2 regions of the Streptomyces sp. NPDC048696 genome follow, and region 1 is predicted to be linked to the other one. Evidence: predicted binding sites of a transcription regulator. Region 1 holds the regulator's gene; the other holds the start of a gene.
The links. Region 1 encodes HspR, which represses chaperone genes until heat shock. Its sites were predicted from a motif close to TTGAGNNNNNNNNNCTCAA; they were not measured.
Positions count from the first base shown of each region.

Region 1 (5,906 bases):
GAACATGTCGTGCAGCACGAACGCGATCCGCTCGGCGGGCGCCAGCGTGTTCAGCACGACCAGCATCGCCAGGCCCACCGAGTCGACCAGCAGCACCTCGTGCTCGGGGTCGCCCGGCTCCTCGTATCCGGTGGCGGGCCTGGGCACCGGCTCGTCGTACAGCAGCTCGCGGCGTGAGTCGCGCGAGCGCAGCATGTCCAGGCAGACCCGTCCGACGACGGTGGTCAGCCAGCCGCCGAGGTTCTTGACCTCGCTGACATCGGAGCGGCTGAGCCGCAGCCAGGCTTCCTGAACGGCGTCGTCCGCCTCGCTCAGCGAGCCGAGGATCCGGTAGGCGACGGCCCGCAGGTGGGTGCGGTTGGCCTCGAACCGCTCCGCCAGCCGTTCGCCCTCGTCCACTTCCACGTTCACTATTCCCTGCCTCACCCGAAGAGGTGACACCGACTGTATCGGCTGCGCAGCCCCACGGGTACGCCGCCTTTCCTCTCAACTCCGTTACGGATCAGGTCATTTCATGGAGGTCCCATGGCCGCATCCCCTGTCACTCCCGTCACGCGGGTCAACGCGGCCCGCGCCCAGCGCCTCGAAGCGCTCGGCCGCGCCTGGGCCTTCGAGCTGGGCGGCGAGGTCTTCGAACTGCCGCAGGAGTTCGACCGCGACACCGCGCGCAGACTGCGCGCGCTCGGCGGCGACGACCCGTACGCCTCGCTGCGGATCCTCCTCGGCGAGCAGCAGTCCCGCCGCTTCGACCGGCACCGCGCGTCCGGGCCCGACGTCGAGGCGATCTGGGCGGCCTACGGCCGCGACACCGGGCTCGGCCTGGGGGAAGGCTGCGCCTCGGCGTGTACGTCGACGACAACGCCGAGGCACTGGAAGCGGCGCTGCTGCGCCACTACGGCGTCGACCTCCTGGACTGGTACCGCGGCCGGCTCTCGTCCCGCCGCCTCGCGGTCCTGATCAGGCACCTACCGAGGGAGGCACCGTGGTGAGCAGCGGCCAGGCCGAAGGAGTGGCCATCGAACTGGAACGGCTGCGGCGCGCGGTGGAGGTCGGATTCGCCACCACCCGGGGCGACTTGGCGCTCCTGCTCCAGCGCGCCGACCAGACCGACAAGACCCTGGGTGAGCACGACGACCGGATCGACGCCCTGGAGCGCGGCCGCTGGCCGCTGCCCGCCGTCGCCGCGCTCACCTCGTGCGCCGCGCTCGCGGTGAGCATCTGGCAGGGCACGGGCCACTGAACCGCCCGCGACCCGTATCAACACCACAGCGGCCCGCGCCCCTTTCGGGGTGCGGGCCGCTGTGTCGTTTCTGCGTGCGCTGTCAGTCCGACGGCCGCTTGGGCCGCCACACCACCAGCGCGCTGGTCTGCTGCACATCCTGGTACGGGACCAGATCGCGCCGGTACGACGCGTGGACCTGGGCCTCGCGCTGGCGCATGGCCGCCGCCGCCCCGTCCACCGCCGACGAGAGCTCGGCGACGCGCTGCTGGAGCGCGGCCACCTGGTTCTCCAGCTCGATGATGCGCTTGATACCGGCCAGGTTGATGCCCTCGTCCTGCGACAACTGCTGCACCGTACGCAGCAGTTCGATGTCACGGGCCGAGTAGCGGCGCCCGCGCCCGGCCGTGCGGTCGGGCGAGACCAGGCCGAGGCGGTCGTACTGCCGCAGGGTCTGCGGGTGCAGACCGGAGAGCTGAGCGGCGACCGAGATGACGTACACCGGCGATTCGTCGGTCAGTTCGTACGGATTGCGTCGTCGGCCGTCCATGCTCATGCTCCCTTCGCGGCCTGGAACAGTTCTGCCCGCGGATCGTCGTCCGCAGTCGCCTCACGGAACGCTTCCAGGGCCTCGCGCGCCTTGCCCTCGACATCCTTGGGCACCACGACCTCGACGGTGACCAGGAGATCGCCGCGCGAGCCGTCCTTGCGGACCGCGCCCTTGCCGCGCGCCCGCATCGTACGGCCGTTGGGCGTCCCGGCGGGCAGCTTCAGCGTGACCGGGGGCCCGCCGAGGGTGGGCACCTTCACCTCGCCGCCGAGCGCCGCCTCCGTGAAGGTGACGGGCACGGTGATGGTGAGGTTGTCGTCGCGGCGGCCGAAGACCGGGTGGCTGTCGACGTGCACGACCACATACAGGTCGCCCGCCGGGCCCCCGCGCTCGCCCGCCGCGCCCTTGCCGCGCAGCCGGATCCGCTGGCCGTCGAAGACGCCCGCCGGAATCCTGACCTGCATGGTCCTGGACGACTTGGCCCGCCCGCTGCCCTTGCAGACCTCGCACGGGTTCTCCGCGATCAGGCCGCGGCCCTTGCAGTCCACGCACGGGTCGGTGAGCGAGAAGCCGCCGCCGGTGCCCCGCGAGACCTGGCCGGTGCCGACGCAGGTCGGGCACACCCGGGGCGTGCCGTTCTTGTCGCCGGTGCCCGAACAGGCCTTGCACGGGGCCTGGCTGGAGAGCCGGATCGGAACCGTGGCCCCGTCGACCGCCTCGGTGAAGCTCAGCGTCACCTCGGACTCCAGGTCCTGGCCGCGCCGCGGCTGGGTCCGGGTACCGGTGGTGCCGCCCCGGTTGAACAGGCCGCCGAACACGTCGCCGAGCCCGCCGCCGAAGCCGCCGGCGCCACCGCCGCCCCCGGCCTGGGTGCCCCCGAAGAGGTCGCCCAGGTCGAAGTTGAAGGTGCCGCCGCCCGCGCCGGGACCGGCCCGGAAGCCGCCGTTGCCGAACAGCGCGCGGGCCTCGTCGTACTCCTTGCGCTTCTTCGCGTCACCGAGGATGTCGTTGGCCTCGGAGATCTCCTTGAAGCGCTCCTCCGCCTTGGCGTCACCCTTGTTGGCGTCCGGGTGGAACTCGCGGGCGAGCTTGCGGTACGCCTTCTTGATCTCGGCCTCGGTGGCGTCCTTGGGGACGCCGAGAACCTTGTAGTAGTCCTTCTCGACGAAGTCCTTCGTGCTCATCGACGTCCCTCCTCCCGGACGATCCGTGCGTCAGCCCTTCTCGGGGCCACCGCTCTCCTCGTCTGCCGACTTGTCTTCCTTGCCGTCCTTCGCCGCGCCCGGCTGGGGCTCGGCTACGGCGACCCGCGCGGGGCGGATGGTGCGCTCGCCGATCCGGTAGCCCGGCTGCAGGATCGCCACGCAGGTCGTCTCGGTGACGTCCGGCGCGTACGAGTGCATCAGGGCCTCGTGGATCGTCGGGTCGAAGGGCTCGCCCTCCTTGCCGAACTGCTGGAGGCCCATCTTCGCGGCGACCGTCTCCAGCGACTCGGCCACCGACTTGAAGCCGCCGACCAGCTCGCCGTGCTCGCGCGCCCGGCCGATGTCGTCGAGCACGGGCAGCAGCTCGGTCAGGAGGCCCGCGATCGCGATCTCCTTGACCGTGACCCGGTCCCGCTCGACCCGGCGGCGGTAGTTCTGGTACTCGGCCTGAAGGCGCTGGAGGTCCGTGGTGCGCTCACCGAGCGCCGTCTGGGCCTGGTCCAGCTGGGCCTGCAGGGCGATCTCCTTGGCCGCGTCCCCGGCCGGGGCCGTCTTCCCCTCCTTGGTGGAGGAGTCGGCGGCCTTCGGCTCGGCGTCTTCCTGTGCGCCGGAGGGGACGTCGGGCTTCTCCTCGAAACCCGGGGTCTCCTCCGTCATCAGGCGGCGCCGCCCTTCGTGTCGTGCGGCTTCTCGTCGTCGACGATCTCGGCGTCGACCACGTCGTCTGCGTTGTTTGCGGACTGGGCCTGGTGGGCGCCCTCGGCACCCGCGGCGCCGGCGGCACCCTGGGCGTCGGCGTACATCGCCTGGCCGAGCTTCTGGGAGACGGCCGCGAGCTTCTCGGTGGCGGTGCGGATCTCGGCCGTGTCCTCGCCCTTGAGCTTGTCCTTCAGCTCGGTGACGGCGGTCTCGACCTCGGTCTTCACATCGCCCGGGACCTTGTCCTCGTTGTCCTTGAGGAACTTCTCGGTCTGGTAGACCAGCTGCTCGCCCTGGTTGCGGGACTCGGCGGCCTCGCGGCGGCGGTGGTCCTCCTCCGCGTACTGCTCGGCCTCCTCGCGCATGCGGTTGACCTCGTCCTTCGGCAGCGAGGAGCCGCCGGTGACGGTCATCTTCTGCTCCTTGCCCGTGCCCAGGTCCTTCGCGGTCACGTGCATGATGCCGTTGGCGTCGATGTCGAAGGCGACCTCGATCTGCGGGACGCCGCGCGGGGCCGGCGGCAGACCGGTCAGCTCGAACATGCCGAGCTTCTTGTTGTACGCCGCGATCTCGCGCTCGCCCTGGTAGACCTGGATCTGGACGGAGGGCTGGTTGTCCTCGGCGGTGGTGAAGATCTCCGACCGCTTGGTCGGGATCGTCGTGTTCCGCTCGATGAGCTTGGTCATGATGCCGCCCTTGGTCTCGATACCAAGCGACAGCGGGGTCACGTCGAGGAGCAGGACGTCCTTGACCTCACCCTTGAGGACACCGGCCTGCAGGGCGGCGCCGATGGCGACGACCTCGTCCGGGTTGACGCCCTTGTTGGCGTCCTTGCCACCGGTCAGCTCGCGCACGAGCTCGGCGACGGCCGGCATACGGGTGGAGCCGCCGACGAGAACGACGTGGTCGATCTCGGAGAGCTGGATGCCCGCGTCCTTGATGACGTTGTGGAACGGGTGCTTGCAGCGCTCAAGCAGGTCGGCGGTCAGCTGCTGGAACTGAGCGCGCGTCAGCTTCTCGTCCAGGTGCAGCGGGCCCTCGGCCGAGGCCGTGATGTACGGCAGGTTGATCGAGGTCTCGGTGGACGAGGACAGCTCGATCTTCGCCTTCTCGGCGGCCTCGCGCAGGCGCTGGAGCGCCATCTTGTCCTTGGAGAGGTCCACGCCGTGGCCGGAGTGGAACTGCTTCACCAGGTAGTCGACGACGCGCTGGTCCCAGTCGTCACCACCGAGGTGGTTGTCACCGTTGGTGGCCTTCACCTCGACGACGCCGTCACCGATCTCCAGGAGCGACACGTCGAAGGTGCCGCCACCGAGGTCGAAGACGAGAATGGTCTGGTCGTCCTTGTCGAGACCGTAGGCCAGGGCGGCGGCGGTCGGCTCGTTGACAATACGCAGGACGTTGAGGCCCGCGATCTCACCGGCCTCCTTGGTCGCCTGACGCTCGGAGTCGTTGAAGTACGCCGGGACGGTGATGACCGCGTCGGTGACCTTCTCGCCCAGGTAGGCCTCGGCGTCGCGCTTCAGCTTCTGCAGGATGAAGGCGCTCATCTGCTGCGGGTTGAAGGTCTTGCCGTCGAGGTCGATCTTCCAGTCGGTGCCCATGTGGCGCTTGACCGAGCGGATGGTCCGGTCGACGTTGGTGACGGCCTGCCGCTTGGCGACCTCACCGACGAGGACCTCGCCGTTCTTGGCGAAGGCGACGACGGACGGCGTGGTCCTGGCGCCTTCGGCGTTGGTGATGACGGTGGGCTCGCCGCCTTCGAGAACGCTGACGACGGAGTTAGTCGTGCCCAGGTCGATGCCGACCGCACGTGCCATTTTGATTCCTCCAACTGACATCTTGAGTGGAACTGACTCAAGGATGCCTCACTCGTCCCGAGCGGTCAACAGAGCTGAGTCACCTCGGCTCAACTTTTATGGTGCGCTTAGGTGTGCCCGGGGTTTGTCCGCGGGTGAGTGGGTGGCTGGTCGCGCAGTTCCCCGCGCCCCTAGGAGGGCCCGAAGGGCCCATCGAAGAGATCGCCCCGAAGGGGCGCGTTAAGGGGCGCGGGGAACTGCGCGACCAGCCCCCACCGGCCCGCAGACGACAACGCTTCAAACGGAGGGCGCAGCCTGCGGCGGGATCGGGGCGTCCTCCCGGAGCAGGACCAGCTCGCACTGCAACAGGCGCCCGTCGCGGGGATCCGCGAGCCCGGGGCGGACGGACATCAGGGCCAGCCCCAGCGAGTCGC
Region 1 covers NZ_JBICVJ010000003.1:219,039-224,944, forward strand. The annotation lists gene ACGFRG_RS07170 (sigma-70 family RNA polymerase sigma factor) at 1-399, opposite strand, end outside; partial or broken gene ACGFRG_RS07175 (hypothetical protein) at 526-828, shown strand; gene ACGFRG_RS07180 (hypothetical protein) at 986-1,240, shown strand; gene ACGFRG_RS07185 (heat shock protein transcriptional repressor HspR) at 1,323-1,769, opposite strand; gene dnaJ (molecular chaperone DnaJ) at 1,772-2,953, opposite strand; gene grpE (nucleotide exchange factor GrpE) at 2,984-3,631, opposite strand; gene dnaK (molecular chaperone DnaK) at 3,631-5,493, opposite strand; gene ACGFRG_RS07205 (FkbM family methyltransferase) at 5,770-5,906, opposite strand, start outside.

Region 2 (5,906 bases), on a different contig from region 1:
ATGTCCGTCTCGTCGTCGCGGGCCGTCAGCATCAGCACCGGGACCGGCCGGCGGGCCTGGACCCGGCGGCAGACCTCCAGGCCGTCGAAGCCCGGCAGCATGATGTCCAGGACCATCAGGTCCGGCTGCCAGGCCTCGGCCGTGTCGACGGCGGCAGGGCCGTCGAGGGCCGTCTGGACCTGGAAGCCCTCGGCTCTCAGCCGCGCCGCGATGGCGTCGACGATCGTCGTGTCGTCCTCGACGACCAGCACCCGGCGCTGGGCGCCGGGGGTGGCCGCTACGCCGTTGTGGGTGGTGTGTGCCTGCTCCATCGCCCCGCCCTGATATTGCTTCCGGGGATCAGTGGGGTGATCCCCTGTGTCGGTCAGAGACTAGAGGCACCGGCCGCGTCCCGGCTACGCAGGGCGAACAGCGAGATGGACCACGTCAGGGACGCCCCGGGCAACTGTGATCTCTTCGGTCCTAACCCCGTGGAATCCGGCATTACGGAGAGCTTCCTCGAAGGCGGCCGACGGCTTCGCCGACCAGACGGCGAGCACTCCGCCCGGCTCAAGCCGGTCCCGGCAGGCGGCGAGACCGGTGGGGGAGTAGAGGCCGGTGTTGCTGTCGGTGACGGTCCAGTCGGGCCCGTTGTCGATGTCCAGGCAGAGCGCGTCGAAGGTGTCCGAAGCGGTGCTCACGTACGCGACCAGATCGGTGTGCAGGACCTCGGTGCGCGGGTCGGCGAGCGCGGCCCCGGACAGGGGCGCCAGTGGGCCCGAGCGGTGCCAGTCGATGATGGCCAACTCGCGTTCCACCACGGCGATCCGACCCCACCGGGGGTCGGCGGCCGCGTGCGCGAGCGAGAAGCCGACACCCAGCCCGCCGATGAGTACGGACGGGGTCCGGCGGCCCGCCGGGAGCGCGTCGTACGCGGCGTCCACGAGCAGCCGCTCCGAGCGTCCGTCGGAGGTGTCCATCAGGAACGTTCCATTGGCGATGATCTCGAAGTGCGGGCCGCGTCGGCGGAGCACCACCTCGCCGTACGGTCCCTCGCGCCGGTCGAGGGTGACCGGGGCGGTGATCGGGTCGGCGACGGGCATCGGAAGACCTCCTCGGGGCGGAGCTGACAACTCCTTGCGCCGACGCATGGTCCGCGTCAAAGGTTGTCCAATGTGGCACAAGTCATAGACGTGTTGGGGAGCGTTCGCAGAGGGTGAGCGTTGTACAAGGGAAGCAACAGACCGAGCGCGCGGGAGAAGACGGTCATCGAGACGGCGGACGGCGGGGCGATCGCGAAGCCCCCTGTGACCAGCGCGGACAGCTCCGAGGCGGACAGCCGCCCGCCGATGTGGTCCGCAGGGGAGCTGCGGTCGTGGCTGCGCCGGGCGGCCCAGGTGCTGCCGACGCCGACCGGCACGCCGTTCACCTTCGCGTACACGCTGCTGCTGCTCTCGACGTCGCTGTACGCGGAGTTCGGCGACCCGGACACCGTCCGTACGCTCGTCGAGGGCTCCAGCACCGATGTGCAGCACCTCACCCGTACGCCCGTGCTCGTGCTGCTCGCCAGCGCGCTGTGGATCGCGGGCGGCATCTCCTCGCCGTGGGCCGTCGGCTTCGTCTTCATCCTCACCGCGCTTGAGCGCCGCGTCGGCGGGGTGCGCGCGGCCGGGGTCTTCCTGCTCGGGCATGTGGTGGCGACGCTGGCCACCGAGGTGCCGGTCGGTGTCTCGGTGATGGCCGGCCGGCTGCCGGACTCCTCGCTGCACCGCCTCGACTACGGCATCAGCTTCGGCCTGATGGCGAGCGTGGGCGCGCTGGCCGGACTGCTGCCGCCGGTCCTGCGCTGGCCGCTGCTCGGCGTGGTGGTGGTGCTGATCACGCAGGACCTGTTCGACATGGTGGATCCGCTGGCCAGCTGGGGCCATCCGCTGGCGCTGCTCGTCGGCGTGGTGTGCTGGCCGTTCCTGCGCCGCGCGGGCGCCCGGCGGGCGGGCGCCGTCCCGGAGCCGTCAGCGGTACCCGACGGGCAGGTGGGCTCGTACGTCCCGTAGCGCCTGCGGCTGGTGGATCTCGTCGGCGAGCACGACATGTCCCTCGTACGTGAACTGGTACATCAGCCCGTCGGCGACCGGGCGCCCGGTGGGGCGCGGCGGCAGATGCGGGAAGTCGGCGGCCGCCAGCGTCCTGCGCAGCCCCGCGAGTTCGGCGGGGGTGAGGCGGCCCGTGACCGTCTTGCCGTCCCGCTTGGTCGAGGTGTAGCCGCCGTCCGCCTTGACGACGAGCTCGTCGTGGCGGCCCACGAAGCCGCCGCTCACCACCAGCTTCAGCAGCTGCCCGTCCTGGGACGGCGGCTTCGCGTGCGAGGACGCGGGCGCCGGGGCGGACGGGGAGAGTGCCGGGGGCGGTGTGGTCCGCGACGGCGGGGCGCCGCTGTCGGCGGACGAGGTGGACGAGCCGCAGCCCGCCGCCGCGAACAGCGCGGTGAGCAGCAGCAGGCCGGTGGTCGTCCGGTGCGTGACCTTGGGGCTCATGCCCCCGAGGATGCCGGATCCGACGGATCGAAGTACAGGCTCGCCATGGGTGAGCGCGTCGTCCAGCCAAGTGCGCCGTAGAGCGCCTGCCCCTGCGGGGTGCCGACCAGGATGCCGGTGGTGGCACCGGCCTCCAGGGCGGCGTTCTGCAGGGTGCGCATGACCAGGCTGCCCAGGCCCCGGCGCTGGTGGCCGGGCGCCGTCTCGATCTGGTCGGCGACGGCACTCGTGCCGGTGACGGCGATCTGGCCGCGCGCGGCGAAGTGCCCGGCCCCGGTGCGTACGAGCACGCGCAGGACGCCGCCGGCGGTCCAGCTGGTGAGCGTGTAGCCGCTGGGGACCTCGGTACGGGCCGGGGCCAGCGGCAGCGTCATCAGGAAGCCGGGCTCGTCGACCTGCCAGCCGGGGCCGAGCCACGGGCGGACCACGTCGTCCCGCGCGAACAGCTTCAGCCAGGTGGCGGGCGCGGACGTCGCCTCGACCAGCTTGCGGACGGTCGCCTCGTCCGGCTCCGGCACCACGTGCCGACTGACGTGCTTGACCTGGCCGACGTCGATGGTCCAGCCCCAGGGCTCGGCGACGGGCTCGGCCGCGCCGCGCGAGACGACCCAGCCCTTGATCCAGGCCGCGACGACGTCCGATACCGACTCCGGCTCCGACTCCATGGGTTCCCCTCCGGTGGCTTGTGTGTCCGGTAATGCTCGTAGGGGTAATGGTCATTTAGCTACTGCGTCTGTTACAAGTGATGATCGCTCAGAGCGAACAGCCCTTGGGGAACATTCGTGGGCTCACATGCATTGAGTCGGCATAGCTCAACTTGACTGCCGAAGGGGAGATCATGGCTCACTCGTCCGCACCGCTCACCCTGCCTGTGCTGCCGCTCGACGACGAGGTCGTGCTGCCCGGGATGGTGGTGCCCCTCGACCTGTCCGACACCGAGGTGCGGGCCGCCGTCGAGGCCGCCCAGGCGGCCGCCCGGGCCGAGGGCACCACGGCGGGCAAGCCCAAGGTGCTGCTCGTCCCGCGCATCGACGGGACCTACGCGTCGACCGGCGTGCTCGGCACCGTCGAGCAGGTCGGCCGGCTCTCCGACGGCGACCCCGGCGCCCTGATCCGCGGCCGCGGCCGGGTACGGATCGGCGCGGGCACCACCGGCCCCGGCGCGGCCCTGTGGGTCGAGGGGATCTCGATCGACGAGAGCGCCCCCGAACCCCTGCCGGGCCAGGTCGCCGAGTTGGTGAAGGAGTACAAGGCGCTCGCCACCGACTGGCTGAAGAAGCGCGGCGCCTGGCAGATCGTGGACCGCGTCCAGCAGATCGAGGACGTCTCGGCGCTCGCCGACAACTCCGGCTACTCGCCGTTCCTCAGCACCGCCCAGAAGGTCGAGCTCCTGGAGACGGCCGACCCGGTCGCCCGCCTCAAGCTCGCCACCGAGCTGCTGCGTGAGCACCTGGCCGAGCAGGACGTCGCCGAGTCCATCGCCAAGGACGTACAGGAAGGCGTGGACAAGCAGCAGCGCGAGTTCCTGCTGCGCCGTCAGCTCGACGCCGTCCGCAAGGAGCTGCGCGAACTCAACGGGGAGTCGGAGGGCGAGGAGTCCGACGACTACCGCGCGCGCGTGGAGGCCGCCGACCTGCCCGAGAAGGTGCGCGAGGCCGCCCTCAAGGAGGTCGACAAGCTGGAGCGGTCCAGCGACCAGTCCCCGGAGGGCTCCTGGATCCGCACCTGGCTGGACACCGTCCTCGAACTGCCGTGGAACGAGCGGACAGAGGACGTCTACGACATCAAGGGCGCCCGTGCGGTGCTCGACGCCGAGCACGCGGGCCTGGGGGACGTGAAGGAGCGCATCACCGAGTACCTGGCGGTCCGCAAGCGGCGGGCCGAGCGCGGGCTCGGCGTGGTGGGCGGCCGGCGCGGGGGCGCGGTGCTCGCGCTGGTGGGCCCGCCCGGCGTCGGCAAGACGAGCGTCGCCGAGAGCGTGGCGCACGCCATGGGCCGCAAGTTCGTCCGCGTCGCCCTCGGCGGCGTCCGCGACGAGGCGGAGATCCGCGGCCACCGGCGTACGTACGTGGGCGCGCTGCCCGGCCGTGTCGTGCGGGCCGTCAAGGAGGCCGGGTCGATGAACCCGGTGGTGCTGCTCGACGAGATCGACAAGATCGGCTCCGACTTCCGGGGCGACCCGGCCGCGGCCCTGCTCGAAGTCCTCGACCCGGCGCAGAACCACACCTTCCGCGATCACTACCTGGAGGTCGAGCTCGACCTCAGCGACGTCGTCTTCCTGGCTACCGCCAACGTCCTTGAGGCCATCCCGGAGGCGCTGCTCGACCGGATGGAGCTGGTCCGGCTCGACGGCTACACCGAGGACGAGAAGGTCGTCATCGCCCGCGACCACCTGCTCCCGCGCCAGCTGGAGCGGGCGGGTCTGGAGCCGGGCGAGGTGTCCCTGGACGACGCGGCGCTGCGCAAGCTGGCCGGGGAGTACACCCGCGAGGCGGGGGTGCGGAACCTGGAGCGCTCGCTCGCCCGGCTGCTGCGCAAGACCGCGGCCCAGCACGAGAGCGGCGAGCGCGAGCTGCCGTTCACCGTCACGCCCGACGATCTGCGCGCGCTGATCGGGCGCCCGCACCACGTCCCGGAGTCCGCGCAGGACCCGGCCGAGCGGCGCACCTCGGTGCCCGGCGTGGCCACCGGCCTCGCGGTCACCGGAGCGGGCGGCGACGTGCTGTTCGTCGAGGCGTCCCTCGCCGACCCGGAGACGGGCGCGGCGGGCCTGACCCTCACGGGTCAGCTGGGCGACGTGATGAAGGAGTCGGCGCAGATCGCGCTGAGCTTCCTGCGCTCGCACGGCGCCGAACTGGAGCTGCCGGTCGCCGATCTCAAGGACCGGGGCGTGCACGTCCACTTCCCGGCGGGCGCGGTCCCCAAGGACGGCCCGAGCGCGGGCATCACGCTGGTGACGGCGCTCGCGTCGCTGCTCAGCGGGCGTCTGGTGCGTACGGATGTGGCGATGACCGGGGAGGTGTCGCTCACCGGGCGGGTGCTGCCGATCGGCGGTCTGAAGCAGAAGCTGCTCGCCGCGCACCGGGCGGGCATCACGACCGTGGTGATCCCCAAGCGCAACGAGCCCGACCTGGACGACGTCCCGGCCGAGGTCCTGGAGAAGCTGGAGGTCCACCCGGTGACCGACGTCCGCCAGGTGCTTGAGATCGCGCTGGCCCCGGCGGAGGTGCGGGTGCCGGTCGCGGCCTGACCGGACCGGCGGCGACGGGCCACGCGCGCGTGAATGTCGTGCGGCTTGCGACGACCACGCGCGCGTGGCCCGTTCGTACGACTACGCGCGCGTGGCCTTCTCGTACAGCTCGCGCGCGTGGGCGTCGAAGAGCACGGCCGTCG
Region 2 covers NZ_JBICVJ010000014.1:50,827-56,732, forward strand. The annotation lists gene ACGFRG_RS27150 (response regulator transcription factor) at 1-311, opposite strand, end outside; gene ACGFRG_RS27155 (spermidine synthase) at 396-1,082, opposite strand; gene ACGFRG_RS27160 (rhomboid-like protein) at 1,203-2,033, shown strand; gene ACGFRG_RS27165 (hypothetical protein) at 1,992-2,513, opposite strand; gene ACGFRG_RS27170 (GNAT family N-acetyltransferase) at 2,510-3,178, opposite strand; gene lon (endopeptidase La) at 3,352-5,763, shown strand; gene ACGFRG_RS27180 (trypsin-like serine peptidase) at 5,845-5,906, opposite strand, start outside.
Region 2: a site for HspR is predicted at 3,311-3,329, ahead of lon (endopeptidase La). Genes of this name have one in related genera too.